2 regions of the Salmonella bongori NCTC 12419 genome follow, and region 2 is predicted to be linked to the other one. Evidence: predicted binding sites of a transcription regulator. Region 2 holds the regulator's gene; the other holds the start of a gene.
The links. The regulator Fur, encoded in region 2, represses iron uptake genes when iron is present. The targets are predictions, from matches to a motif close to ATAATAATGAGAACNACTATCAA.
Positions count from the first base shown of each region.

Region 1 (14,955 bases), 1.7 Mb from region 2:
CGGGCGTAAACCGGACCTGCAAGGATCACCGTCGGGATTGCCAGAATCGTACCAAACAGCAGAGTTTTGCCCATATCGGCATGGAAAATGGTGGCAATTGCGGTCGGCCCCGGATGCGGCGGCAGAAAGCCGTGTGTGACGGAGAGTGCGGCGGCCATGGGCACACCCACGTACAATAATGGAATGTTAGCCGCTGCGGCAATAGTGAATACCAGCGGCAGCATCAGCACGAAGCCCACTTCATAGAACAGGGCGAAACCGACGGTAAAACCGGTTAATACCACGGCCCACTGGATATGCTTTTTACCAAATTTTGCGATGAGGGTAGTGGCAATGCGTTGAGCGCCACCGCAGTCGGCAAGCATTTTGCCCAGCATGGCGCCGAAACCCATAATCAGGGCCAGGCTGCCAAGCGTACCGCCGACGCCCGCTTTGATGGAGCCGATCACTTTATCCAGCGGCATTCCCTGCATCAAACCGACAGCAAGCGCCACCAGGACAAGGGCGATAAATCCATTCATTTTGAAGCGGATCATCAGAAGAAGTAACAAGATAACACCGATAGCAACGATGACTAATGGCATGATTTACCTGGCCTTTATTTTGTTATGGGTAACGTCATTTTTTCGACGACAAATTCCTGTAACCCTCAGCGGGAACAGAGTCGTAACAGCACCAATACTGATTAACGTTGAGACAAACAAATGCAGTCAGATGTTATACGTATGTTAGGTGCCCAGAAGAATGATACGGGTAACATGCTGGTGTTGAAAATGACTCTGGCAGGCAAAATTTAAATTATGAGACACAGGTCATGTTATCGGCAGAGAAGGAACATCGTTCGGAGAAGTAGGCTGATCGTGCCGCGAATGCCTTATCGGGACTACGGCGGCGTAAACTGTAGGCCCGATGAGCGCAAGCGCTATCGGGCATGGATGAGGCAAAACCTTAGTAATATGAGTGCTCGCCGCGCTGATGTTCGGTCAGATCGCGAACGCCTTTCAGTTCAGGGAATTCGTTTAGCAACTGCTTTTCGATCCCTTCTTTCAGTGTGACGTCGACCATCGAGCAACCGTTACAGCCGCCACCAAACTGCAGAATAGCATAACCCTCATCGGTAATTTCCATCAGTGAGACACGGCCACCGTGGCCTGCCAACTGTGGGTTAATCTGCGATTGCAGGGCATATTCCACACGCTCCATCAGCGGCGCATCATCGGCCACTTTACGCATCTTTGCGTTTGGCGCTTTCAACGTGAGTTGAGAACCTAACTGATCGGTTACGAAATCAATTTCGGCGTCTTCCAGATAGGGGGCGCTCAGCTCATCCACATAAGCCGTCAGCAGATCAAATTTAAGCGCGGTGTCGGTTGCCTCCACGGCGTCGGGCGGACAATAAGACACGCCGCACTCCGCATTAGGGGTGCCGGGATTAATAACAAATACGCGGATTTGCGTCCCTTCCTCCTGATTTGCCAGCAGTTTGGCAAAGTGCGCTTGTGCAGCATCGGAAATACGGATCATAGTAATGGCCTAATAGTTGACTATTTTAGTTGGTTATAATACGCCCATCATCGAGGCTCTACAAGGTTCGACACAGGCACCATACCTGGACAGTCGCTGCGCCGTTGCGCAAAAGCAGTTGCGCGATTTCCGCGACGGTACTTCCGGTAGTGACGACATCATCCACAATAACCATATGGAGACCCCGTACCGGCAATTCAAGGCGAAACGCGTTTTTCAAATTGTGCTTACGTAACCTGGCGCTGAGATGATGCTGTGTGGCGGTCGCCCGCACTCGTGTAATGGTCTGGCTGTCCCACGCGCAGCCAAGCCAGCGCGCTAATGGTCGGCATAACAAATCGCTTTGGTTGAATCCTCTTCGCCAGTGTCGGCGCTGCCAGAGCGGAACACTGACGATCCTGTCGGGAAGTAGCAAGCCGCTACTGCGGCGTGCCAGCAGTATCTCCTGCAACAACAGACGCGCCAGCGCGGCGGCGATTTCACTGCGACGGGTAAATTTAAGCTGATGCACCAGCCAACTCAATGGGGGCGTATAATCGCTAACGCTCACCAGACGCTGCCAGGGCGGCGGTTTTTGCAGGCAGCGACCGCAGGGAAGCGAAGGATGCGCGGCAGGTAATCCGCATTGCGGGCACAGGCTTGTACGCTGACGGACGGCTTGCGCGCATACAGAACAAATCCCCCAATGACTTAACGCCAGTGGCATTCGGCATAGCCAGCATAATCCCGGTACTGTTAGCATAGGTACATCCTTGTTAGCGAAAAGAGAACAGTAACTGATGAATGACATTGGGTGGCAGACCTACGGAGAGGGAAATGTTCATCTTGTGCTGCTGCACGGATGGGGGTTGAACGCGAAGGTATGGCATTGCATTCGCGAGGAACTTGGCTCGCATTTTACGTTGCATTTGGCCGATTTGCCGGGCTATGGCCGTAGCACGGGATATGGCGCCATGACACTTGAAGAGATGACAGCGCAGGTGGCGAAAAATGCGCCGGACCAGGCTATCTGGCTTGGCTGGAGTCTGGGCGGGCTGGTCGCGAGCCAGATGGCGCTCACTCATCCTGAACGCGTCCAGGCGCTGGTGACTGTCGCCTCCTCGCCATGTTTTAGCGCGCGTGAGGGATGGCGGGGAATAAAACCGGAAGTCCTCTGTGGATTCCAGCAGCAGCTCAGTGATGATTTTCAGCGTACGGTAGAGCGTTTTCTGGCACTGCAAACTTTAGGAACGGAGACAGCGCGCCAGGATGCACGCATGTTAAAAAGCGTGGTGCTGGCGCAGCCTGTGCCAGATGTAGAAGTACTTAATGGCGGGCTGGAAATCTTAAAAACGGTCGACCTACGAGAACCGCTTAAAAACGTGAATATGCCGTTTTTGCGTTTGTATGGTTATCTGGATGGCCTTGTGCCGCGTAAGATTGTGCCTTTGCTTGATACACTATGGCCGCACAGTACATCGCAGATAATAGCGAAAGCGGCTCATGCGCCGTTTATCTCGCATCCGGCGGCGTTCTGTCAGGCGCTGACAGCGTTGAAGCCATCGCGGTAAGAATGGCGTTAGCCCGGAAAACGGACGTTACCGGGCCTGCTTCATTTTGAAAACTCAATGGCTTTCAAACGCCAGGTCGGCAGGCGTCAGACCGGTAACCCTAAGTATGGTATCGCGATCAAAACCATCGATCAGCATGGCGTGGGCAATGCGTAATGCGGCGAGACGTTGGCCTTCCTGTTTACCCTGTTGTAGCCCTTTCTGTAACCCTTTCTGTAACCCATTACGATGTCCTTCCTGACGTAATCTTTCTGCAATAGTCATGATCTTCTCCTTATGCTGCGGGATACGCATAGCCACCTGGCGGATAAACGTGTTGAAGCGTGCGGCGTCGCCAGTGTGCATCATATAATTAAACAGACTTTGAAGCTGGGTGTCATTAGCGTATCCCTTAATCAATAGGGCGACCAGTTGTTCGACAAGTCCCATCAGATCACGCTGGCGGATGTGTTTTTGTATGAGCTCCAGCAGCGCGATGCGGCGGTGCCGCATAATCTCGTCGTCGGGCACGACCGTAATATCGACCAGCGGAAAGGCGGTAGCGTATAGCTTACGCGCCATCACCGGGTCGGCAAACTCATCCAGCCAGCATAATGAGAACGGATACGGGCTTCGGTTACCGTGGTAAAACAGCATTGGCACCACCAGTGGTAACGTTTTATGCCCGGCCTCCAGGTGTCGTTGCATTGCCGCCATTGCGTAACGCATTAGCCGAAATGCCATATGTGCGTCCGGCGTACTCTGATGTTCAATAACCACATAAATGTAACCTTCACCTTCACTTGTTTCCAGCGACCAAAGGATATCGGAATAATGGGGGCGTAAATCCTCTTCAATAAAGCTACCGGACTCCAGCCGTAATGTATTCAGATTGCAGATTTGACGTAATGTCGACGGGAGATAGATTTCCAAAAAATCCCGTGCAGTATCGGGGTGGCATAAAAACTGTTTGAATACTGCATCATGCGGTGTGGTGGTTGTTGATTTCGCCATTCGGTCCGTTACCGGTGAAATTTGATGGCGTGACACTACGCGCTGACCGGGGGGATTGCAGCAGGAGATTACTGCTCTTGCGAGGCGCACAGGGAGATAAATGCGGACGGTGGTAACGCTTTCATGTTTGTTGAAGGCATTACGCAAAATTGCCCGGCAGCGCAGCGCGTACCGGGCAATAACAAGCGCAATCAAAGCCGGGCAGACTGCTACCCGGCGAAGGTTAACGTAAGGCCCACCACTCGCGCAGGCAGGCTTTACCCTCCGGACAGCTTTTACAACTGCCAGAAAGACAACCGTCAGCTTCCTGTGGAATACGCACTGCCTTACCCATGATCTCCAGTTGATTCAGCATGGCGTCGATCATAGGCTGCGGGGCGTGCAGGGTATGGCTTATCTGCGTGGCCTCCATGCGTCCCCGTAGCGCCAGTAGATCGCGAACCTGTATCAGTGAAGCCATTTTTATATCCCTTATATCCCTTAGTGACAGTTGCCCGTCGTGCCCGAACAACACGAGTTGATGTTTTTGCGGGTTGCCAGCAGTTCAATGTCCACACGGCTGCGGGCGCGGCGCAACAGGCTTAACACAATAATGTTAAAGAGGATCACCGCCAGGATGCAGATCAGGCTGTATGTCGGGTGTTGACTGAAGCTTGTGACCTGATAAAACAGCGTTGCGAGCGAATAAGCGATATTCAGCCCCCACAAGATTGAGAAGCCCATCCAGCCGCGGCTGGACTCGCGGGCGATGGCGCCCATCACCGAAATACACGGTACGTAGAGCAGGACGAAAATCAGGTAACTGTACGCCGCCGCGGCGCTGCCGAATTTTTGGTCCATCACGCCCATTGCTCCGGTCGCCATCTCGCCGTCGCCTTTACTGGCTTCGATAGGGTTGGCCAGTACGCTCAGGCTAAAGGTATCCTTCAGGCTCTGCCAGGTATCGTCAACCGCGCCGAGCAATTCGTCGCCGAGATGGAAATCGGCGGGGTTAAACGCTTCATCCTGAATATTTTCTGCGGTATAGAGCGTATTCAGCGTACCGACAACAACTTCTTTTGCCATGGCGCCCGTAAACAGACCCACAGTCGCTTGCCAGTTATCCTCATGGACGCCGATCGGCTTAAAGACGGGCGTGATTACCCGGCTTACGGAGGCGAGGGCGGAATCATTGATGTTATCGACGATTTTTCCGCTTAGCGAGAAGCTGTTAAAGGCACTCAGGAAGATACTGACAATGATGATGACCTTACCGGCGCGCAGCACAAACCCTTTCAGGCGCTGCCACGTCTGGATGATAAGGCTCTTGATATGCGGTACGTGGTAAACCGGCAGCTCCATTACAAACGGAGAGGCTTCGCCGCGCATGATGGTATGTTTCAGCATCAGGCCGGTTAATACCGCCATAACAATGCCCAGCACGTACAGCGAGAAGACCGCCAGCGCGCCGTTTTGCCCGAAGAAGGCGGCAGCAAAGACGGCGAAAATCGCCAGGCGTGCGCCACAGGACATAAACGGTGCCATCATGATGGTCATCAGGCGTTCGCGCGGAGCGTCAAGCGTGCGGGCACCCATCACGGAAGGGACGTTACAGCCGAAGCCGACAATCAGCGGTACGAACGATTTGCCTGGCAGCCCCAGTGCCTGCATCAGGCGATCCATGACGAAGGCCGCGCGCGCCATATAACCGGAGTCTTCAAGGAAGGAGAGGAACAGGTACATCATCCCGATCTGCGGCACCAGCGGCAGAACGGTATTGATCCCACCGCCCAGACCTTGCGCCAGGAAGATGGTTAACCAATCCGGGAAGTGCAGGGTGTATCCAAGCCATTGAATACCGTGGATAAAAATGGCGACGGAACCGGCATCAAACAACGGTTGCAATGCGCCGCCGATGTTAATGGCGAGCAAGAACATCAGGTACATCACGAACAGAAAAATCGGTAACCCGAGGAAGCGGTTGAGGATAATTTTATCTACCGCCGTGGTAAAGCGGCTAGGTTCGGCTGTCAGGGTATTGCTGACCACATCACAAATAGCGGCGATACACTGGTAACGGGCGTCGGCGATATGCAGCGCCGGATCGTCCATTTCATCCTTGAGGCGTGCAAGCGAGGTATTCAGATTTTGCGCCGCCTCGCCCGCGTAAGCGCGGCTGTAGATATCGCCTTCCAGCATTTGCAGACCCAGCCAGCGACGTTGTTGTAAAGGCATTTCCTGGGCCATTGCGTCGGCCAGGAAATCCGCTTCGCGCAGCAGCGGCTGGGCATAATGCACCAGCTCTACATTATCGTTAGCCTTGTGACGATCAATGGCCAGTTTTAGCGCTTCAATACCGCGACCGCGCGTGGATACCAGCGGTACGACAGGACAGCCAAGACGCGTGGACAGCGCGTCGACATCAATACGAACCTGCTGTTTTTCGGCGATATCCAGCATGTTGAGCGCGACGATGCATGGGATACCTAATTCCAGCAGTTGTAGCGTCAAATAGAGGTTGCGCTCCAGATTGGACGCGTCCACAACGTTTATCAACAGGTCGGCGTCGCCGCTCAGGATGTAATGACAGGCAATCTGTTCGTCGAGAGAGGTTTGCGACGAAATGGTCGTCAGCGAATAGGTACCAGGTAAATCTACCAGCGTGACCTGATGGTCAGTGGTTGCAAACTGGCCCTCTTTACGTTCGACGGTGACGCCTGCCCAGTTCCCCACGCGCTGGCGCGCGCCGGTGAGTTGGTTGAATAAGGTGGTCTTGCCGGAATTAGGATTACCAATTAAACCAATGGTTAATTTTTTCATTTTTATAGACTCACTGTATTAACAGGAAACCGCTTCTACTTCTATTAACGCCAAGTCCTTTTTACGTAATACCAGACTCACGCGTCGTGTTTCGATATGGATCGGATCGCCTAAGGGCGCGACGCGGACGACATTAAATGAAGAGCCGGGCAACATGCCGAGCGAAAGCAGCTTTTGACGATACGCCGGGCTGATTTCACGCGCAAAGCCGGTGATTTTCCACGCAGTGTCAGGAGTGAATTGCATACGACCTACTTGTTTCTTGCTAACTGGATGTATACCTCATGCGGCGCTCAGAGGGGCGGCAGGAGACCCGATGTTTAGCCAACGAAGGAAAGAGTAAATAATCAACAACACAATGATAATGAGAATGGTTTCTATCTTCAACGATTAAAATGTGACGGAATGTACAATTGAGCGATAATTTACGCCGATGTTGACATGGCTCAATATTTATTTGCCTTTTTGCAAATGCCTCTGGTACGCCAATATTCACCCTTTTTAATGTTTAATTAAGGTTTCATCTGTTAATAAAGTGATAATTAATAGTGCAGATAGCAGAAGAAAATTAATTAACAGATTCTAATGGGTAAGATTTAATTGTTAATTAAAAAGGAAAAGGCCAGCAGTATTGTAAAATGCAGGCCGGATGATGATGTATCCGGCCTGTGGGTTGAGAACGTCGCCAGGCCTGATAAGCACTGCGCGTGTGCCGGATGGCAGCGTAAACGCCTTATCCGGCTTGCAGACGATTAGCGTTTTTTTCCCATTGCGGCGGCCAGCGCGTCCATCATAGCGCTATTCCCGGCTGGCTGGACGTCGCGACCACGCGGTTTTGCCGCCGGTCGACTACCCTGAGCGCGGTCATTACCGCTGCCGCGGCGGGCATGGGTGTCGCCGGGCTGCTCGTCCAGACGCATCGTCAGCGCGATACGTTTACGCGGCAGGTCAACCTCCAGCACTTTCACCTTCACAATGTCGCCTGCTTTCACCACGGTATGCGGATCGTCGACGAATTTAGTCGACAGGGAAGAGATGTGGACCAGGCCATCCTGATGGACGCCGATATCGACAAACGCGCCGAAGTTGGTGACGTTAGTCACCGCCCCTTCCAGAATCATGCCCGGTAGCAGGTCGTTCATGGTTTCCACACCGTCGGCGAACTGCGCGGTTTTAAACTCCGGACGGGGATCGCGGCCTGGTTTTTCCAGCTCTTTGATGATATCAGTGACGGTCGGGACGCCGAATTTTTCATCGGTGAAGTCAGCGGCTTTCAGGTTACGTAGCGCACTGCCGTTGCCCATCAGATCGTTGAGCGCTTGTTGTGTCGCCGCCAGAATACGTTCGACAACCGGATAGGCTTCCGGGTGGACAGTAGAGGCGTCAAGAGGGTTGTCGCCGTGGTTAATACGCAGGAAGCCCGCGCACTGTTCAAACGCTTTCGGCCCCAGACGGCTCACCTTCAGCAGTTGCTGGCGGTTCTGGAACTGACCGTTCTCATCGCGCCAGGCGACGATGTTCTGCGCCATCATGCGCGTTAAGCCCGCCACGCGGGTCAATAGTGGCACGGAGGCGGTATTCAAATCGACGCCGACGGCGTTTACGCAGTCTTCTACTACCGCGTCCAGTTTTCGGGCCAGCTGGGTCTGGCTGACGTCGTGCTGATACTGGCCGACGCCGATCGATTTCGGATCGATTTTTACCAGTTCGGCCAGCGGGTCCTGTAGACGGCGAGCAATAGACACCGCGCCGCGCAGAGATACATCCAGATCCGGAAACTCCTGTGCAGCCAGCTCCGAAGCGGAATAGACGGAGGCTCCCGCTTCGCTGACGATCACTTTTTGTGCGGTCACTTTCGGAAACTGTTTTTGCACGTCGAGATAGAAGCGTTCGGTTTCGCGCGAGGCGGTACCGTTGCCGATAGCCACCAACTCCACGTTGTGTTTTTCGCACAGTGCGGCGATAACGGTAGCGGCTTTGGCTGCCTGACCGGTATGCGGATAAATGGTATCGGTCGCCACCAGCTTACCTGTGCCGTCAACGACAGCGACTTTTACGCCAGTACGCAGGCCCGGGTCAAGCCCCATGGTCGCACGCAGGCCTGCAGGCGCCGCCATCAGCAGGTCATGCAGATTACGGGCAAACACGTTAATGGCTTCGTCTTCCGCACGTTCGCGTACGGTACCCATCAGCTCGGTTTCGAGGTGCATTAAAACCTTGATGCGCCACGTCCAGCTTATCACGCCTTTGCGCCAGCTATCCGCCGGGGCGTTGTTCAAACGCAGGCCGAGGTGATCGATAATAATCTGCTCGCAGTGACTCTCTTTCGGCGGCTCATCAAACTGCGGGTCGGCATTGAGTGAAAGTTGTAGTATGCCTTCGTTACGACCGCGGAACATGGCCAGCGCACGGTGAGATGGGACGCTGGCGATGGGTTCATGATGATCGAAATAGTCGCGGAATTTGGCGCCTTCTTCCTCTTTGCCGCTTACGACCGTGGCAACCAGATGGGCATTCTTCCACAGGTAATCGCGCACTTTTGCCAGCAATGCGGCATCTTCAGCCAGGCGTTCCATCAGTATGTAGCGCGCGCCGTCGAGCGCGGCTTTCGTGTCCGCCACGCCTTTGTCGGCATCAATATACTTTGCCGCTTCCACGTCAGGATCGTGGGACGGCTCGCTCCACAGCAGGTCGGCCAGCGGCTCAAGGCCGGCTTCAATGGCGATTTGTCCACGGGTACGGCGTTTAGGCTTATAGGGCAGGTAGAGATCTTCGAGCTCGGTCTTACTTAACGTACCGTTGATGGCGCTAGCCAGCTCATCAGTCAGTTTGCCTTGTTCGGAAATGGATTTGAGGATGGCCTGACGTCTGTCTTCCAGTTCACGCAGATATCCCAGACGTGTTTCCAGGTTACGCAGTTGCGTGTCATCCAGACCGCCGGTGATTTCTTTACGATAACGTGCGATAAACGGCACAGTGTTCCCTTCGTCAAGCAGGCGAACGGCAGCTTCAACCTGCCCGGCATGTGCCTGGATTTCACCCGCAATAATGCGGCAGAAAGAGTCATTCATCATGGGTTAGCTTCGTCTTCAGGATAAAAATCAGGGAATAGTTATACGGATTGGCTGACAAAAATGCCAGCCATCAGCGGGGGGCTTAGGATTCTTCTTGTCTTATTTGACGTATTCGATCGCGTTGACGTACCAGTTTGCCTCTCCGACAGGCGTGTTGACCACGGCCAGATCGCCCACTTCTTTTTTCAGCAGCGCCCGCGCCATCGGCGAGTCGATAGAGATGTAATCCTTACGTCCGAAAATTTCATCGTAACCGACAATGCGGAACTTCAGGGTATTGCCGTCGTCATTTTCGATTTCTACCCAGGCGCCGAAGAAAACTTTTCCCTCCTGCTGGGGGGAATAGTCAACGATTTTGAGATTTTCCATGCATTTGGTCAGATATCTGACACGTCTGTCGATCTCTCGCAGGCGCTTTTTATTATACTGATAGTCGGCATTCTCGCTGCGGTCGCCAAGGCTCGCAGCCCAGGTCACTTTTTTGGTGACTTCCGGACGCTCTTCACGCCAGAGATAATTGAGCTCTTGTTTGAGCGTTTCGTACCCTTCGCGGGTGATGAGGGGCGTTTTCATCTCGTTAATTTACCTTTGCTGTCGGATATTGCGCACACCGGGTATAACGTGATCGTCCCGACAGAATAAATAATGTGTGTGCCGATGAATTGTATATTTAAACTGCTGTTAAATATGCTTTGTAACAATTTAGCCTGAAATTCATACCAGAATTCACTGGTGACTCACGTGAGCTTTTTTAAGAATACACACTTACATTTGTTGCGAACCTTTGGGAGTACAGACAATGCAAGAGAATTATAAGATTCTGGTGGTTGATGACGATATGCGTCTGCGGGCGCTACTGGAACGTTATCTGACCGAGCAGGGCTTCCAGGTTCGAAGCGTCGCTAACGCCGAGCAGATGGATCGTCTGTTGACCCGTGAATCTTTCCATCTCATGGTACTGGATTTAATGCTGCCAGGTGAAGATGGTCTGTCGATTTGCCGTCGCCTGCGTAGTCAAAGTAATCCGATGCCGATCATTATGGTCACGGCGAAGGGGGAAGAGGTTGACCGTATTGTCGGTCTGGAAATTGGCGCCGATGACTACATTCCTAAGCCGTTTAACCCGCGCGAACTGCTGGCGCGTATCCGCGCGGTGCTGCGCCGTCAGGCCAATGAGTTGCCCGGCGCGCCGTCGCAGGAGGAGGCCGTTATTGCGTTCGGGAAGTTTAAATTGAATCTCGGCACTCGCGAGATGTTCCGTGAAGATGAGCCGATGCCGTTAACCAGCGGCGAATTTGCGGTACTGAAAGCGCTGGTTAGCCATCCGCGTGAGCCGCTCTCTCGCGATAAGTTGATGAACCTGGCTCGTGGTCGCGAGTATTCCGCGATGGAGCGTTCCATCGACGTTCAGATCTCCCGTTTACGCCGTATGGTGGAGGAAGATCCGGCACATCCGCGTTATATTCAGACTGTATGGGGTCTGGGCTACGTCTTCGTACCGGACGGTTCTAAAGCATGAGGCGAATGCGCTTCTCGCCGCGAAGTTCATTTGCCCGCACGCTGTTGCTCATCGTCACCTTGCTGTTCGTTAGCCTGGTGACGACCTACCTGGTGGTGCTGAACTTCGCGATCTTACCGAGCCTCCAGCAGTTTAATAAGGTTCTGGCTTATGAAGTCCGTATGCTGATGACCGATAAGCTGCAACTGGAGGACGGTACGCAATTAGTTGTGCCTCCTGCGTTTCGGCGGGAAATCTATCGCGAACTGGGCATTTCTCTCTATACCAATGAAGCCGCTGAAGAGGCCGGGCTGCGTTGGGCGCAACACTACGAATTTTTAAGCCACCAGATGGCGCAGCAATTAGGCGGCCCAACGGAAGTGCGCGTTGAGGTCAACAAAAGCTCGCCCGTCGTGTGGCTGAAAACCTGGCTGTCGCCCAATATCTGGGTGCGCGTGCCGCTGACCGAGATTCATCAGGGCGACTTTTCTCCGCTATTCCGCTACACGCTGGCGATCATGCTGCTGGCGATAGGCGGCGCCTGGTTGTTTATCCGCATACAGAACCGACCATTAGTGGATCTTGAACATGCCGCCTTACAGGTTGGGAAGGGGATTATTCCCCCGCCGCTACGAGAATATGGCGCCTCTGAGGTGCGCTCTGTTACCCGCGCGTTTAACCATATGGCGGCTGGCGTGAAACAACTGGCTGATGACCGTACTCTGTTGATGGCCGGCGTCAGCCACGACTTGCGCACGCCGCTGACGCGTATTCGTCTGGCGACGGAGATGATGGGGGAGGAAGATGGTTATCTCGCGGAGTCGATCAATAAAGACATCGAAGAGTGTAACGCCATTATCGAGCAGTTTATTGACTATCTGCGTACCGGCCAGGAAATGCCGATGGAAATGGCGGATCTCAACTCTGTACTGGGTGAGGTGATTGCGGCGGAAAGCGGCTATGAGCGTGAGATTAATACGGCGCTTCAGGCAGGCTGCATTCAGGTGAAAATGCACCCGCTCTCCATCAAGCGCGCGGTGGCGAATATGGTGGTCAATGCTGCCCGTTATGGCAACGGCTGGATTAAGGTTAGCAGCGGTACCGAGCCGAACCGCGCCTGGTTCCAGGTAGAAGATGATGGTCCGGGCATCAAGCCGGAGCAGCGTAAACATCTGTTCCAGCCTTTTGTTCGCGGCGACAGCGCCCGCAGCACCAGCGGTACCGGGCTGGGGCTGGCGATTGTGCAACGTATTATCGATAATCACAACGGTATGCTGGAGATTGGCACCAGCGAGCGTGGTGGGTTGTCGATTCGCGCCTGGCTACCGGTTCCTGTGACTCGCGTCCAGGGGGCAACAAAAGAGGCATAAGAAAGGGAGGCATCAGCCTCCCTTTCTTTTTCAACGTCAATACCGGACGGCAGGACGCTTATCAGACCTGGCATGTCGCAGGCCGGATAAGTCAACGTTGCCATCCGGCATAGGCCTTACAGCTTCGGCCCTGCGCTCACCAGCGCTTCGCCTGCCGGGGTATCCGTGTACTTCTCGAAGTTCTCAATGAACAATTTCGCCAGCGCGGTGGCTTTTTCCTGCCACTGTTCCGGTGACGCGTAGGTATTACGCGGGTCGAGAATGCGGGTATCCACGCCCGGCAGCGCGGTCGGGATCGCCAGATCGAACAGCGGCAGACGGAAGGTTTCCGCATTATCGAGAGAGCCATTCAAAATGGCGTCGATAATCGCGCGCGTATCTTTAATGGAGATACGTTTGCCGGTGCCATTCCAGCCGGTGTTAACCAGATAAGCCTGCGCGCCCGCCGCCTGCATACGTTTCACCAGCACCTCAGCATACTGCGTCGGGTGCAGCGTCAGGAACGCGGCGCCAAAGCAGGCGGAGAAGGTAGGCGTCGGTTCGGTGACGCCGCGTTCGGTGCCGGCCAGTTTAGCAGTGAAACCCGACAGGAAGTGGTACTGCGTCTGGTTAGCGGTTAAACGGGAAACTGGCGGCAATACGCCGAAAGCGTCCGCTGTCAGGAAGATAACCTTGGTGGCGTGACCGGCTTTGGACACGGGCTTAACGATATTCTCGATGTGATAGATCGGATAAGAGACACGAGTGTTTTCGGTTTTGGAACCATCGTCGAAATCAACGGTGCCGTCTTCGCGCACGGTGACGTTTTCCAGCAACGCATCACGGCGAATCGCATGATAAATTTCTGGCTCCGCTTCTTTCGACAGTTTGATGGTTTTGGCGTAGCAGCCGCCTTCAAAGTTGAACACGCCGTCGTCATCCCAGCCATGCTCATCATCGCCAATCAGACGGCGTTTCGGGTCGGTGGACAAAGTGGTTTTTCCGGTACCGGAAAGGCCGAAGAAGACCGCGACATCGCCTTTTTCACCCACGTTGGCGGAGCAGTGCATTGAGGCGATACCTTTCAGCGGCAGCAGGTAGTTCATAACCGAGAACATCCCTTTTTTCATTTCGCCGCCGTACCAGGTGCCACCAATGAGCTGAATACGTTCAGTCAGGTTGAACGCCACAAAGTTTTCCGAGTTCAGCCCTTGCTCTTTCCACTGCGGGTTGGTGCATTTGGCGCCGTTCATGACGATAAAGTCAGGTTTGAAATCCACCAGCTCTTCGTCCGTTGGGCGAATGAACATGTTTTTAACGAAATGGGCTTGCCAGGCGACTTCTGTAATAAAGCGTACGGAAAGGCGTGTATCGGCATTTGCGCCGCAGAAGGCGTCAACAATGAATAAGCGTTTACCGGAAAGCTGATGCGTCACCAGATTTTTCAGGTGTTGCCAGGTTTCCTGGGAAAGCGGTTTATTATCATTTTTACCTTTACCCTTATCGGACCACCAGAGCGTATCACGCGTGGTGTCGTCGCGAACAATATACTTATCCTTAGGCGAACGACCGGTAAAAATACCGGTATCAACGGCAACGGCGCCCAGATTTGTTAACACACCACGCTCATAGCCTTCCAGATCAGGATTAAGTTCTTCCTGATAAAGAATGTCGTAGCTGGGATTGTAAACGATATCCTGGACGTCATTGATACCATAAGCCTTGAGATCTTGCGGGGTTAAATTGTTAACGCGCATATCACTGCTCCTTAGCCAATATGTATTACCGTAAATAGTAAGGTTTTTTGAGGTTGGTTAACCGCGACAAGGCTCATAGATTTACGTATCTGGAAAAAATCACGATTGACGAAAAACACTGTGACTCCTGTCACGCAGCGGCACTTATTATGGCAGGAAACCCACTTTTGTTGTGGAAAATGTTCTTAAAACGTTAAAAGGAAGTGTTTTTGACCGACATAATGTGACGGTAATCGCATTCACGTAAGAAAATTACGTAACTCCTGCACTCACAATATCGATTCACCTCTCTGCGTTTTTTTCTGAAATTATGTCAGGCAGCACTTGCCCGATAGAGAAGATGCGATAATTACCCTTTCTCTTTATTTGGGATAACAACATGGACAGTGTAGAACTTTCGCGTTCAACCCG
Region 1 is NC_015761.1:3,386,654-3,401,608, reverse strand. Features, by position in the region: gene gntT (gluconate transporter) at 1-584, opposite strand, end outside; gene nfuA (Fe-S biogenesis protein NfuA) at 949-1,524, opposite strand; gene gntX (DNA utilization protein GntX) at 1,583-2,266, opposite strand; gene bioH (pimeloyl-ACP methyl ester esterase BioH) at 2,304-3,074, shown strand; gene SBG_RS16170 (Rpn family recombination-promoting nuclease/putative transposase) at 3,129-4,067, opposite strand; gene feoC ([Fe-S]-dependent transcriptional repressor FeoC) at 4,291-4,527, opposite strand; gene feoB (Fe(2+) transporter permease subunit FeoB) at 4,548-6,866, opposite strand; gene feoA (ferrous iron transporter A) at 6,885-7,112, opposite strand; gene SBG_RS16150 (Tex family protein) at 7,619-9,940, opposite strand; gene greB (transcription elongation factor GreB) at 10,040-10,513, opposite strand; gene ompR (osmolarity response regulator transcription factor OmpR) at 10,740-11,459, shown strand; gene envZ (two-component system sensor histidine kinase EnvZ) at 11,456-12,808, shown strand; gene pckA (phosphoenolpyruvate carboxykinase (ATP)) at 12,925-14,544, opposite strand; gene SBG_RS16125 (DUF4153 domain-containing protein) at 14,924-14,955, shown strand, end outside.
Region 1: feoA (ferrous iron transporter A) is a predicted target of Fur. The motif match lies at 7,225-7,247, and genes of this name have one in related genera.

Region 2 (14,955 bases):
GCAACGACTCCGTCGCCTCAGCAAACGCGTGGTGATCCAGTGAATAGAGTGTAGTCAGAATCAGCATAAAGCGGTTAACCGCTTTTTTCTGCTCGGCATATTCGTCAGACAAAAGCAGTTCACGCATGGCGCGAACGTTGTCTTTTACCGGGTTGACCGGTTTCGCTTCAGCGACAGGTTGCGCCGCAGGCGCCCCTTTCGCTGCCAAAGCAGGCTGTGTCGTGGCGGAAAACTTCAACATACGCCGTAAAATGTCGGATGCGCTCTCGCCGATATGCTTGGTATGGCTGGCAATATAGCTATAGAGTTCATCATCAACTTCAATCGTTTTCATCTTAATCCAGTGCGATGTCTTTGCTGAATACAAGTCATTGGGATTATAGGAACAAATCCCAACAGCGGATAGCGTTAAGCCCGGCTGACAAAAAAACTCGGAGTAAACCTTAGCGCTTGCAGCCCAGTGGCAGAATGGTCAACATAATACCCTAACCCGACAGTGCGAAAAAAAGAACTTTGCCATGAAATTAAATATCCGAGCGCAATCTGCACAAAACCTGCACAATAATTCCCCCATCGTTCTCGTTCATGGGCTGTTTGGCAGCCTGGACAACCTCGGCGTACTGGCGCGCGATCTGGTGTCCGATCACGACATCATCCAGGTGGATATGCGCAACCATGGTTTGTCGCCGCGCGATCCGGTCATGCATTATCCGGCAATGGCCCAGGATCTGCTGGATACACTTGATGCACAGCAGATCGAAAAAGCGACTTTTATTGGTCATTCAATGGGCGGTAAAGCGGTCATGGCACTAACAGCGCTGGCGCCCGATCGCATCGATCGTCTGGTTGCGATTGATATCGCCCCCGTGGATTATCACGTTCGCCGCCACGATCGGATTTTCGCGGCTATTAACGCCGTGAGCGAATCCAACGCCACGTCCCGCCAACAGGCAGCAGGTGTTATGCGCCAGCATCTTAGCGAAGAAGGGGTGATTCAGTTTCTGTTAAAATCCTGGAGTGAGGGGCAATGGCGTTTTAATGTCCCGGTATTATGGGATCAGTATCCGCATATCGTGGGCTGGGAAACCATTCCGGCCTGGGAACAGCCGGCGCTGTTTATCCCTGGCGGCAACTCGCCGTATGTAACGGAAACATACCGCGACGCTCTGCTGGCGCAATTCCCGCTGGCGCGAGCGCATGTGATTGCCGGTGCGGGTCACTGGGTACATGCTGAAAAACCTGAGGCGGTCTTGCGCGCCATCCGCCGTTACCTGCACGATACCGCTAACTGATTAAAAACTCATCGCCCGCGCACGATTACGCGCACGGGCGTTGGCGTCGCTTCTTCGCTGATGTATGATGGCGCGCTATCCATCCGGGCATAAGCCTGGCTGATTGTTTCCCCCGAAGTCACCAAAATCATGGCCAAAGAACAAACGGACCGTACGACATTAGATCTGTTCGCGCACGAGCGTCGCCCGGGACGACCTAAAACGAATCCGCTTTCGCGCGATGAACAGTTACGCATCAACAAGCGCAACCAGTTAAAACGCGACAAAGTTCGTGGCCTTAAGCGTGTCGAATTAAAACTCAACGCACAAGCGGTTGACGCGCTCAATGAGCTGGCCGAAGCGCGTAACATTAGCCGCAGCGAGCTCATTGAAGAAATATTAATGAAGCAGCTCATGGCGCTGCGCGGCCAGGGGTTAGTCTGAAAACAAGTTTTGTTGCATATTTCGTGTAGCAGAGCGTGCAGTCCCACGTGATTGCTGTTTCCGCATGTCTGCCTGTTCTGCTATGATTGCCCTTATCCGTGGGCAATTCGCCACCACCATTTCAATAAGTTTCAAGAGGTTATTTTACTCATGGCAATCACTGGCATCTTTTTCGGCAGCGACACCGGTAATACCGAAAATATCGCAAAAATGATTCAAAAACAGCTTGGTAAAGACGTTGCCGATGTGCATGACATTGCGAAAAGCAGTAAAGAAGACCTGGAAGGGTATGACATTCTGTTGCTGGGCATCCCGACATGGTACTACGGCGAAGCGCAATGCGACTGGGATGACTTCTTCCCGACGCTCGAAGAAATTGATTTTAACGGTAAGCTAGTGGCGCTGTTTGGCTGTGGCGATCAGGAAGACTACGCGGAATATTTTTGTGATGCGCTTGGCACGATTCGCGACATTATTGAGCCGCGCGGCGCGACGATTGTAGGTCACTGGCCAACCGCAGGCTACCATTTTGAAGCCTCTAAAGGTCTGGCCGACGACGATCATTTTGTCGGCCTGGCGATTGACGAAGACCGCCAGCCTGAGCTGACTGCCGAGCGCGTTGAAAAATGGGTCAAGCAAGTTTCGGCTGAATTGCATCTCGACGATATCCTCAACGCCTGATCTCATGTGGCGCAGCATTATGTCTGCGCCGCATCAATAGACAAGACCAATCAAAATAATTGCTACAAATTTGTAACTTTCGCACCTATCCCTGTACAATGTCCGGGTGTAATCAGGTGGCGCCGGGATTTGCAGGCAACACCACAGTTTTATTAATATCTGCGAGAGACTTGCGGTTTTCATTTCGGCATGGCAGTCCTATAATGATACGCATTATCTTGAGTGCAATTTCTGTCACTTCTCTAATGAAGTGAATCGTTTAGCAACAGGACAGATTCCGCATGACTGACAACAATACCGCATTAAAGAAGGCTGGCCTGAAAGTAACGCTTCCTCGTTTAAAAATTCTGGAAGTTCTTCAGGAACCAGATAACCATCACGTCAGTGCGGAAGATTTATACAAACGCCTGATCGACATGGGTGAAGAAATCGGTCTGGCAACCGTGTACCGTGTGCTGAACCAGTTTGACGATGCCGGTATCGTAACCCGCCATAATTTTGAAGGCGGTAAATCCGTTTTTGAACTGACGCAACAGCATCATCATGATCATCTTATCTGCCTTGACTGTGGAAAAGTGATTGAATTTAGTGATGAGTCTATTGAAGCGCGCCAGCGTGAAATTGCGGCGAAACACGGTATTCGTTTAACTAATCACAGCCTCTATCTTTACGGCCACTGCGCTGAAGGCGACTGCCGCGAAGACGAACACGCGCACGATGACGCGAACAAATAAGTATAAATCTTTCAAAGAGCCAACCGCCCGGTTGGCTTTTTTATATCCCCTCTTTTCTGCCGCTTGATGTTGATTTAATGTAAAAAAACGCTATCGCATCTCAGGAGAGCAGGAATGGAGCTTCGCCAGTTACGCTATTTCGTCCGTATTATTGAAACCGGCAGTATGGGCAGCGCCGCGCAGGATCTGGATATTGGCGTTTCAGCATTAAGCCAACAGATGTCCCGCCTGGAAAACGAGCTCGCTATCCGTCTGTTGCAGCGTACTTCGCGTGGTGTTACACCGACCAATGCGGGTCTGGCTTTTTATTCGCAAGCACAACTCGCTTTGCGCCATGCCGACGACGCGATCCTTGCCGCCAGAGAAGCGCGTCTTTCGGGCCATGTGAGTGTAGGGATGGCTCCCAGTACCGCGTCCATACTGGGTATACCGTTTATTCATGCCATGCGGGAAAACTATGCCGATGTTCGTTTGCATGTGGTGGAAAGCCTGTCCGGTAATCTGGAAAGAATGATTAATACCCGCCAGATTGATTTAGCCGTAGTCTTTCAAAAAGATAAAATCCTGCGCTGGAGCGCCAGACCAATTCTTGAAGAACAGCTTTTTCTGATTGGCTCTCACGCCCTGTTGGCAACGCTTCCTGATAACCCCATCACGCCAGAACAACTGGCAGGCATTCCGCTCATTATGCCCAGCCAGGGACACGGGCTGCGCGGCAGGCTGGACGCTGTCTGCCAGGAATATTCGCTTAACGTTGAGATCGTTGCGGAAATTGACGGTCTGGCGTTATTGATGCGCGCCGTGCGTGATGGCCTCGGTGCCACGTTACAACCCGGTGCGGCGATTTCACACCTGGATAATGATGCGCTAAGCGTGATCGGCGTCCATAATCCGGTACTCAGCCGCCCCAACTTTTTAGTCAGTCTCTCGGACGATGAACTGACGCCAGCCGGGCTTGCCGCCAGAGTGGTACTGACAAAAGTGATGCGTCAGTTAGTCGACGCCGGCGAATGGCCAGGTGCTACCCTTTACGCTTACTAAACCCCCGTTTAGCGCTACCTGATAGCGAGCCGCTTATTTATCCGTATACATTTTAATTACAAATTTAACAAATAGTTAAATGGTACGGGAGTATAAGATGGTTGATGTACTGGTGATAGGCGGAGGCAATGCCGCGTTATGCGCCGCCCTAACCGCGCGGGAGGCGGGCGCATCGGTTCTGCTACTGGAAGCCGCGCCACGAGAATGGCGCGGCGGAAATTCTCAGCACACACGAAACCTGCGCTGTATGCATGATGCGCCGCAGGATGTGCTGGTAGAAAGTTATCCTGAAGAGGAGTTCTGGCAGGACCTGTGGCGAGTCACCGGCGGTAATACCAACGAAACGCTGGCACGCCTGGTCATTCGTACCTCGTCGCAATGCCGCGACTGGATGCGCAAGCACGGCGTTAATTTTCAACCGCCGCTATCAGGGGCGCTTCACGTCGCGCGCACCAATGCGTTTTTTATGGGGGGCGGCAAAGCACTCGTCAATGCCTATTACCGTAGCGCTGAGCGACTGGGCGTGCAGATCCGCTATAGCACACCGGTACAGGCGCTGGAGCTGCGCGATGGCGAGTTTGTGGCGGCGCTGGCCGGAACTGAACGTATCACCGCTAAAAGCTGTGTACTGGCAGCAGGCGGATTTGAATCCAACCGCGAGTGGTTGCGGGAAGCCTGGGGAGAAAATGCGCGCGGCGAATGGCCTGCGGATAACTTTCTCATCCGCGGCACGCGTTTTAACCAGGGTGTATTGCTCAAATTTATGATAGATGCCGGAGCAGATATTATTGGCGATCCATCCCAGTCGCACTGCGTGGCGATTGATGCGCGGGCGCCGCTGTACGACGGCGGTATTTGCACTCGCGTTGATTGCGTATCGCTGGGTATTGTCGTGAATCGCGACGCCGAACGTTTTTATGATGAGGGCGAAGATTTCTGGCCGAAGCGTTATGCCATCTGGGGACGTCTGGTCGCTCAACAGCCAGGGCAAATTGGCTATTCGATTATCGACAGCAAAGCCATTGGTCACTTTATGCCGCCGGTTTTCCCTGGCGCACAGGCGCATACACTGGCGGATCTGGCCTGCCAGTTGGGTCTGGACGCAGACAAATTTACCCATACCGTCGCGCAGTACAACCAGGCCTGCCGACCCGGTAACTTCGATCATACCGTGCTTGATAATTGCGCCACTGAAAACCTGACACCAGCGAAAACCCACTGGGCACGCCCGCTTGATACGCCCCCCTACTACGGTTATGCGCTGCGCCCCGGCATCACCTTTACCTACCTGGGGCTAAAAGTGAATGAGCGTGCCGCCGTGCATTTTGCCGGCCATCCAAGCCGCAACCTGTTTGTTGCCGGTGAGATGATGGCAGGAAACGTACTTGGCAAAGGGTATACCGCAGGCGTAGGCATGTCTATCGGCACAACCTTTGGCCGCATTGCGGGGAGAGAAGCCGCACGTGCGGCGCACAAGGAGGCGCATCATGAAACAGCTTGAAAAATTAATCATTGAGGCTACCGTGCTTACCGAACCGGAAGCCGAGGTCGAACGCGTCATGCAAGTCTGTAACGCGTGTCGCTACTGCGAAGGTTTTTGCGCGGTATTTCCGGCGATGACCCAGCGGCTCGAATTCGGTAAAGCCGATATTCATTATCTGGCGAATCTATGTCATAACTGCGGCGCCTGCCTGCACGCGTGCCAGTACGCGCCGCCCCATGAATTTGCCATTAACGTGCCGAAAGCGATGGCGCAAGCCCGCCTGGAGACGTATCAACAGTATGCCCAGCCCGCCGCTTTTGGCGCGTTATACCGCCGCGCGGGTATCACCGTCGCGCTGGCGCTAATAGCCGGTCTGACGCTCTTTTTATTACTGGCGATGGCGCTGAAAGGGTCGCTGATTCATCCGCCGCTGGCCGGTGATTTTTATCAAATTTTCCCGCATAGCCTGCTGGCATGGATGTTCGGCTCAGTTTTTGTGCTGGCAATCGGTTTGCTTATGGCGGGCGTAATCCGCTTCTGGCGTGAGATCTCGCCGGGCATACCGCGTTCGGCGGAGATTGCGGAAGCGTCGCACAATGCGTTAACGCTGAAATATCTCGACGGCGGTCACGGCAAAGGCTGTAACGAAGCGGACGATGCGTTCACGCTGCTGCGCCGTCGCTTTCATCACCTTACCTTCTACGGTTTTATGCTCTGTTTTGCCGCCACGGTCGTGGCGACGGGCTATCACTACGTCGCCGGTTGGGAAGCGCCCTACCCGTTCTTTAGCCTGCCGGTCATACTTGGCACGCTGGGCGGTATCGGTCTGCTTATCGGTCCGGCCGGGCTATTGTGGCTTAACCTGCGGCGTTCGCCGTTACATGGCGATGCGCGTCAGAAACCGATGGATCGCGGCTTTATTCTGCTCCTGCTATTAACCAGCCTTACCGGACTGGCGTTACTGGCAGGCAGAGACACCAGCGGGATGGGCATATTGCTGGCGCTTCATTTAGGCGTGGTGATGGCGCTCTTTCTCACTCTTCCCTACGGAAAATTCGCTCACGGATTTTTCCGCTGCGCGGCCTTGCTCAAATGGGCAGTCGAGAAGCGACGCGGAAAACAGGCGGGAAATACAAACAACTGACCCGCAACATCTTACCCCTAAAACAATAAAGACAGTGGAGAGCAAACCCTATGGCACCACACACACCTACAACATCGCGCGCCGGCACGTTCGGCACCATACTGCGCGTGACAAGCGGCAATTTTCTTGAACAGTTTGATTTTTTCTTGTTCGGGTTTTATGCCACCTATATCGCCAGAACGTTTTTTCCGGCGGAAAGCGAATTTGCTTCACTCATGTTGACCTTTGCCGTCTTTGGATCCGGTTTTTTAATGCGTCCTGTCGGCGCGATTGTTCTTGGCGCCTATATTGACAAAATAGGACGTCGTAAGGGACTGATGGTAACGCTGGCGATTATGGGCTGTGGTACGTTGCTCATTGCGCTCGTCCCCGGCTACCAAACCATCGGCCTGGCAGCACCTGCGTTGGTGCTGCTGGGACGGTTATTACAGGGATTTTCTGCAGGCGTTGAATTAGGCGGCGTCTCGGTCTATCTGTCTGAAATTGCCACCCCGGGCAATAAAGGATTTTACACCAGTTGGCAATCCGCCAGTCAGCAGGTCGCGATAGTCGTTGCGGCGTTAATTGGTTACAGCCTGAATATGACGTTAGGACACGACGCGATATCGGCGTGGGGCTGGCGAATTCCGTTCTTTATCGGCTGTATGATTATTCCACTGATTTTTGTTTTACGCCGTTCATTACAAGAAACAGAAGCATTTTTACAACGCAAGCATCGCCCCGACACCAGGGAAATTTTTGCTACTATCGCCAAAAACTGGCGCATTATTATAGCCGGAACTCTGCTGGTGGCGATGACCACCACAACGTTTTATTTTATCACCGTCTATACGCCGACCTATGGCAGAACCGTACTTAATCTTAGCGCGCGGGACAGTTTGATTGTCACCATGCTGGTGGGCATCTCCAATTTTATCTGGTTACCCATCGGCGGTGCGATTTCCGACCGGATTGGCCGTCGCGCCGTATTAATGGGCATTACGTTGCTGGCGCTGATCACCACCTGGCCCGTCATGCAGTGGCTGACCGCCGCGCCCGACTTTACCCGCATGACGCTGGTACTGCTGTGGTTCTCTTTCTTTTTTGGCATGTATAACGGCGCAATGGTCGCGGCGTTAACCGAAGTGATGCCAGTCTATGTGCGTACCGTTGGTTTCTCGCTGGCCTTTAGCCTGGCGACGGCAATTTTTGGCGGCCTGACGCCAGCCATCTCTACCGCGCTGGTAAAGTTAACCGGCGACAAAAGTTCGCCCGGCTGGTGGCTGATGTGCGCGGCGTTATGCGGACTTGCCGCAACTGCTATGCTATTTGTGCGCCTGAGTCGCGGCTATAGCACAGCGGAAAACAAAGCCTGAAAAAACCACGGGCGGGAAACATTCCTCCCGTGGGTGATATTAAAGGATTTTATGGCGCGCTATTATGACTGCGTATTTCCTGCCAGACCTTGTCGCAGTCAGTTTTAACCGCCTGATCGTTACCCGTACGCGTCGCCTGAATGCACTGCTGGTAGTCCAGAACCCGCACGCTTTCTTCATTAGCGAATTGCTGATGTTTGCTGTCCTTTTTAAGGACATTCAGTACGCTTTGGCAAGCTTCCACCTTCTCAGGCGAGCCTTGTGCGGTGTTGATACAGGCGCTATATGCCTCCTTCAGACGGCTATCTTCTTCCGGCACAGGGGATGATACGCAAGCCGTTAATCCAGTGGCCATGCTGGCAATAAGTAGCATTTTTTTCATAGTTCGTTCCTCAACAGTGCGGCAGGCCCGACGTCTGCCGCAACTGACATCAGAAAATGGTGAATGGCGCGATCACGATGAATTTCACGTCGCGTTCATCCTGAAAGATGTTGCCATAACCGCCGCCCCAGCTTGGAATATTGGAGTGGTTGTCATATTCGGTGAAGTGCAGTTTGAACATAGTGCCTTTGGCGCGCCCATCCTGCAGGGTGTAGACCGCATCCAGACTGTATGAGGACTCCTCAATCGTGCGGTTTTTATCGTAGTAGGCATCCGGGTTACTTTGCCATGTTGCCGGTTTAGCATCCCAGGCGTAAACGTAAGAAGCCCCCACAGCCCAGCCCGGCAGATTCCAGTTTTTCAGGTCATACATCGCGCCGAAGAAAACCGCCTTTTCACCATTGGCGTTAAAGTCGGAGCGGTTATCCCACCAGATATCCAGACGACCGTTAGAAGAGGCGTAGGTTGGCGTCATACGCTGCAGGAAATAGCCCTGCTGCCCATCGGCTTTCACCCAGGTACCTTCCAGACGCAGATCAACCACTTCCGCGACTTTGTAGCCAAAAGTCAACGCCTGCAACCAGGCCGTACCGTCGTAAATATCATTCGCGCTGCGATCGTCCACCTTATCGCGCGCACCATAGAACTGGTAACTGGTAGTGAGTGGATTGCCGCCTAAATCAAATTTGTAGCTGCCCTTCGCAAAATACTGATCAACATAGCCTTCGGACTGTCCAAATGCCGCTTCCAGCACCAGATCATTTTTGAAGTCGTATTTCGCGCCGATGGAGTGGAGGTAATCCACATTGGTTTTTTTATCTGCCTGATAAAACTTATCCATTTCGGTATGCCACGGCGCCTTGTATTCGTTAGTCCACATGTAGGAGAAACTTAACGCCCCCGCATCGCCATAATCAAAACTGGCACCGGCTTCCGCGCCCTGATAAGTACCCGGCATAAAACTCCAGTGCGGCGCTAACAGCGTCTGACCGGTAGGTTGAATATAACCGGCGCGCGCCCAGACCGGGCCATATTTAAATTTCGCTGCGGCTTTATAAAGACTGATACCGCTCTTATCGCCGGAATAGTCTTCGTCGTAGCCTTTATTCTTTTTCGAGAAGGCAATTTCGTTTGGATGACCGCTGTCGCCGTTTTCCGCCATTTCAATCGCAGTAAAGGCTGCAATATCCAGACCGAACATATCCGCCGCATAACCAGACTGGAAATCCAGATTAGCGTTCCAGGTCGCATGAGAAAGGTTGGTTTTATATTTGTCGCCGTCGGTCACATCTTTACGATCGCGCTCACGCTGCCAGTAATAGATACCTCCCGTTAACGTGGAATCGTCGAAAAATCCGGCGGCCTGCGCCTGCGGTACCACGACCCACCCCGACATTGCTGTGATACCGGCGATAGCCAGAGCCAGCGTACTACGTTTGCCACTAAACGTACGCATAAGTTAATCCTCTTTGACGTATAAAATGCTGCCGACAAAAGCGAACAGCGAAAAAATAAAGATGAAAAAGTTGTGCGGGGAAACCGCATTAACAACAGTAAATAGACTATTTTTCGCGATGCGAATTATCAATCTCTTTCTGTAACCAGTATGTAATAATATGAGCAACCGCACATATTTAATTGCTTTCTGTTACATTCGCATCTGTCGACGGTAAGTGGCTTCACAAAAGAAAAATAGAGTGGTTTTCCATACAGATGAAAATAATTGTCTCCTGTTGACCTGATGCTAATAGCATTTTGATTAAGAGTCATTTAGCAGAAAAATAATTTCCGGAGAATAATTAATTCGCCCCGCGAAAAAGAGCAGGAACTAAGAAGTACAGAAAAAACGCCGCGAATTGCGGCGTCAGGAAGGAGTGACAACGTATTTTACGCTGCTCGCCTGATGGCGCTATGCTTATCAGGCCTGGGAACAGCGTTCGCCAATAACACAGGACGACACGCTTATTCGCCCGCTTTCGCCCACGTATCGCGCAGGCCAACGGTGCGGTTAAAAACCAGCTTATCGGCAGTTGCATATCGGCTGTCGAGACAGAAGTAACCTTCACGCTCAAACTGGAAGGCTTTTCCTGCCACCGCCTCTTTCAGCGACGGCTCACCATATCCCTGTTTAATGACTAATGACTCCGGGTTGATGACGGACAGGAAATCTTCCGCAGCGCCCGGATTCGGCACGCTGAACAGGCGATCGTAGAGACGAATTTCAATCGGCAGCGCATGTGCTGCGCTAACCCAGTGGATGACGCCTTTCACTTTACGCCCGTCAGCCGGATCTTTACTCAGCGTATCGGCATCATAGGTACAGAAGATGGTGGTGATATTCCCTTCGGCATCTTTCTCGACGCGCTCTGCTTTAATGACGTAGGCATTACGCAGACGCACTTCTTTACCCATCACCAGACGTTTGTACTGCTTGTTCGCTTCTTCGCGGAAATCTGCGCGATCGATCCAGATCTCACCGCTAAACGGCACTTCACGGCTGCCCATCTCCGGTTTATTCGGATGGTTAGGCATGGTAACCATTTCGCTCTCACCCTGCGGGTAGTTTTCGATAACCAGTTTTACCGGATCGATTACCGCCATCGCGCGCGGCGCGTTTTCGTTCAGATCTTCGCGGATACAGGATTCCAGCGACGCCATCTCAATGGTGTTGTCCTGCTTGGTGACGCCGATGCGTTTGCAGAACTCACGAATAGAAGCCGCGGTATAGCCGCGACGGCGCAGACCGGAAATAGTCGGCATACGCGGATCATCCCAGCCTTCAACGTGTTTGTCGGTGACCAACAGGTTCAGCTTACGCTTGGACATCACGGTGTATTCCAGATTCAGGCGCGAGAATTCGTACTGGCGCGGGTGAACCGGAATGGTGATGTTGTCCAGCACCCAGTCGTACAGACGACGGTTGTCCTGGAACTCCAGAGTACACAGCGAGTGGGTAATACCTTCCAGCGCATCGCTGATGCAGTGCGTGAAGTCGTACATCGGATAAATGCACCACTTCGTGCCCGTCTGGTGGTGTTCGGCGAATTTAATGCGGTACAGCACCGGATCGCGCATGACGATAAACGGCGACGCCATGTCGATTTTGGCGCGCAAACAGGCTTTACCCTCTTCAAAACCGCCGGTACGCATTTTTTCAAACAGCGCAAGGTTTTCCTCCACGCTACGGTCGCGGTACGGGCTGTTTCTGCCGGGCGCGGTCAGCGTGCCGCGGTATTCGCGGATCTGCTCCGGTGTCAGCTCATCAACGTAGGCCAGACCTTTATTGATGAGTTCGACCGCATAGGCATGCAGTTGGTCAAAGTAATCGGAGGAGTAGCGAATATCGCCAGACCAGTGAAAGCCTAACCACTCGACGTCGTTTTTGATCGAATCAACGTACTCGATATCTTCTTTTACCGGGTTGGTATCATCGAAACGCAGGTTGCACTGGCCCTGATAATCTTGCGCGATGCCAAAGTTCAGGCAGATAGATTTCGCGTGGCCGATGTGCAGATAGCCATTCGGCTCCGGCGGAAAACGGGTATGGACAGTGGTATGTTTACCACTCGCCAGATCTTCATCAATAATCTGACGAATAAAGTTAGTCGGGCGGGCTTCAGCCTCACTCATCGTGGATTCCTCAAAGCGTAAACAACGTATAACGGCATATGATCTTATAAGCCGGACAGACTGACAACCTTTAGTTACGCAAAATACGTATCAGACGAAAATATTGGGGCTAATTGCTGCAAAAAAAAGCGGCGAAGGTTTCCCTCTGCCGCTTATGATTCGTTATATGTTGCCGGATGGCGACTTACGCTTTATTCGGCCTCGACCTCGAAATTCCGAGATTTTCGTAGGCCCGATAAGCCTGCACCATCGGGCAATAAAAACCTTATTTGCCTTTAATCTCGTACAGCGGCGTTTGACCCGCCACTACATGACCTTCAGCTTTGATGACCAAACCGCTGAAGTCGTCGCTATTGCTGCAAACGACCGGACTAATCATGGAGCGCGCATTCGCGTTCAGGAAGTCCAGATCCATTTCCAGGATCGGCTGACCTGCCGTCACTTCTGCACCTTCTTCCACCAGACGTTTAAAGCCCTGCCCGTTCAGCGCCACGGTATCAATACCCATATGGACAACGATCTCCGCGCCTTTTTCAGTTTCCAGGCAGAACGCATGGTTGGTGTTGAAGATTTTCACAATGGTACCCGCTGCCGGAGAAACCACAATTTTATCAGTGGGTTTCACCGCAACGCCATCGCCAACGGCTTTGCTGGCGAACGCTTCATCCGGTACCTGTTCCAGCGCTACCACATCACCAGTCACTGGAGAAACCAGCTCAGCGATAGTGACTGCATTCGGTACCGCCTGCGGTGTGATTGCCGGGGCGGGCGTCGCTGCTGGAGCGACGTCAGCAGATGCAGATACCGCGGCAACCGGGCCACGTGCCACCACTTTCTTCATTTCATCGCCGATCGATTCTGCTTTCGCGCCGACAATAACCTGAATGGTCTGTTTGTTCAGTTTTACCACGCCGGATGCGCCAAGACGTTTACAAGCTGCATCGTTGACGCGAGCGGAGTCATTCACGGTCAGACGCAGACGGGTAATACATGCATCGATCGCTTTCAGGTTATCCGTACCGCCAACCGCAGCGATATAACTGGTCGCCAGTTGCGTTAACCCTTCTTCGGTGTTGCTGTTGGCTTCTTCCGTTACCATCTCATCAACTTTGTCTTCGCGACCCGGCGTTTTCAGGTTAAACATACGAATAACTGCGCTGAACAACAGGAAGTAGATGATAAAGAATACGACACCCATCACCAGCAGCATCCAGACGTTATTACTGGCCGCGGGCAAGTTGTACATCAGTACATAGTCAATCGCTCCTGCCGAGAAAGAGAAGCCCGCATGGATACCCAGCAGAGTCGCGACGAACAAGCTGATCCCTGTCAGCACTGCGTGCAGGAGGTACAGCAGCGGTGCAAGGAACATAAACAGGAATTCCAGCGGCTCGGTTACGCCGGTCAGGAACGCGGTAATCGCCACTGATAACAGCATACCGCCCACCATCGGACGGCGTTCTTTCGGCGCTGCGAAGTACATCGCCAGAGCGGCGCCCGGCAGACCAAACATCATGATCGGGAAGAAGCCGGACATAAACATTCCCGCTGTGCCGTCGCCAGCGTAGAAGCGGTTGATGTCGCCGTGGAACACGGTACCTGCGGCATTCGTGAACTCGCCAATCTGGAACCAGGCAATGGTGTTCAATACCTGATGCAAACCGGTTGGGATCAACAGACGGTTGATGAAGCCAAAGATACCGGAGCCCAGCGCGCCTGCGGACACGATCCATTCACCACCCGCATGGATGCCATGCTGCACGGGCGGCCAGACGTAACCGAAAATCGCCGCCAATACCAGGCAGAAAAAGCCCGTCGCGATCGGCACAAAACGCTTTCCGCCGAAGAAACTGAGAAAATCAGGCAGTTTAATACCAGACCAGCGGTTATAGACTGCACCGCCTACCAGACCGGTAATAATACCCGCCAGCACGCCCATGTTGATTTCCGGGTTAATCGTCACCATTGCTTTGGTCATGACAAAATAGCCGACAGCTCCTGCCAGTGCTGCTGCGCCCGCGCTATCTTTAGACCAACTGGATGCCACGCCGATGGCGAAAACCAGCGCAAGGTTATCGAAAATAGACCCGCCCGCTTGCGCGATAAACGGCATATTCAGCAAATCTGGTTGACCGAATCGCAGCAATAACGCTGCGACCGGCAACACGGCGATAGGGAGCTGCAACGCCCTACCCAGCCGCTGGAAAAACCCTAAAATATTCATCTTATTCCCCCTACGAGACGCCGGTATGGCTTCTTTGAAGCCGTTTTTTATTGTGCTGCAAACGTTAAAAACGCAATGTTCTGTAATCGAACGGTGAGATCATCTCCTGCAGAGTGTGTGGAAAATTAATTCGCCTCGCAAATTAAACGCGTGTTTTTTGTGATTATAATCACTAAATATCGTAATCACCCTTACCATCCACTGGCTAACATGGAAAACTTATTTTATGATTCAAAAAATCAGGACGGATTAAATACGGATCCTGGACATCCAGGTTACGCTTAAGAGTATCCGCCAAATTTTGACATTGATTATTGAGGTGAAGAATGAGACTGATCCCCCTGAGTACCGCAGAACAAGTTGGCAAATGGGCCGCTCGTCACATCGTTAAACGTATTAATGCGTTCAAACCGACCGCCGATCGCCCGTTTGTCCTGGGTCTGCCTACCGGCGGCACGCCGCTGACGGCCTATAAAGCGCTGGTTGAGATGCATAAAGCGGGTGAGGTCAGCTTTAAGCATGTGGTCACCTTCAATATGGACGAATATGTCGGCCTGCCGAAAGAG
Region 2 is NC_015761.1:644,779-659,733, reverse strand. Features, by position in the region: gene seqA (replication initiation negative regulator SeqA) at 1-334, opposite strand, end outside; gene ybfF (esterase) at 519-1,292, shown strand; gene ybfE (LexA regulated protein) at 1,422-1,715, shown strand; gene fldA (flavodoxin FldA) at 1,866-2,396, shown strand; partial or broken gene SBG_RS22935 (fur leader peptide) at 2,600-2,685, shown strand; gene fur (ferric iron uptake transcriptional regulator) at 2,678-3,130, shown strand; gene tcuR (tricarballylate utilization LysR family transcriptional regulator TcuR) at 3,245-4,171, shown strand; gene tcuA (FAD-dependent tricarballylate dehydrogenase TcuA) at 4,269-5,672, shown strand; gene tcuB (tricarballylate utilization protein TcuB) at 5,659-6,798, shown strand; gene tcuC (tricarballylate/proton symporter TcuC) at 6,849-8,153, shown strand; gene chiQ (ChiQ/YbfN family lipoprotein) at 8,203-8,535, opposite strand; gene chiP (chitoporin ChiP) at 8,585-9,991, opposite strand; gene glnS (glutamine--tRNA ligase) at 10,498-12,165, opposite strand; gene nagE (PTS N-acetyl glucosamine transporter subunit IIABC) at 12,431-14,389, opposite strand; gene nagB (glucosamine-6-phosphate deaminase) at 14,716-14,955, shown strand, end outside.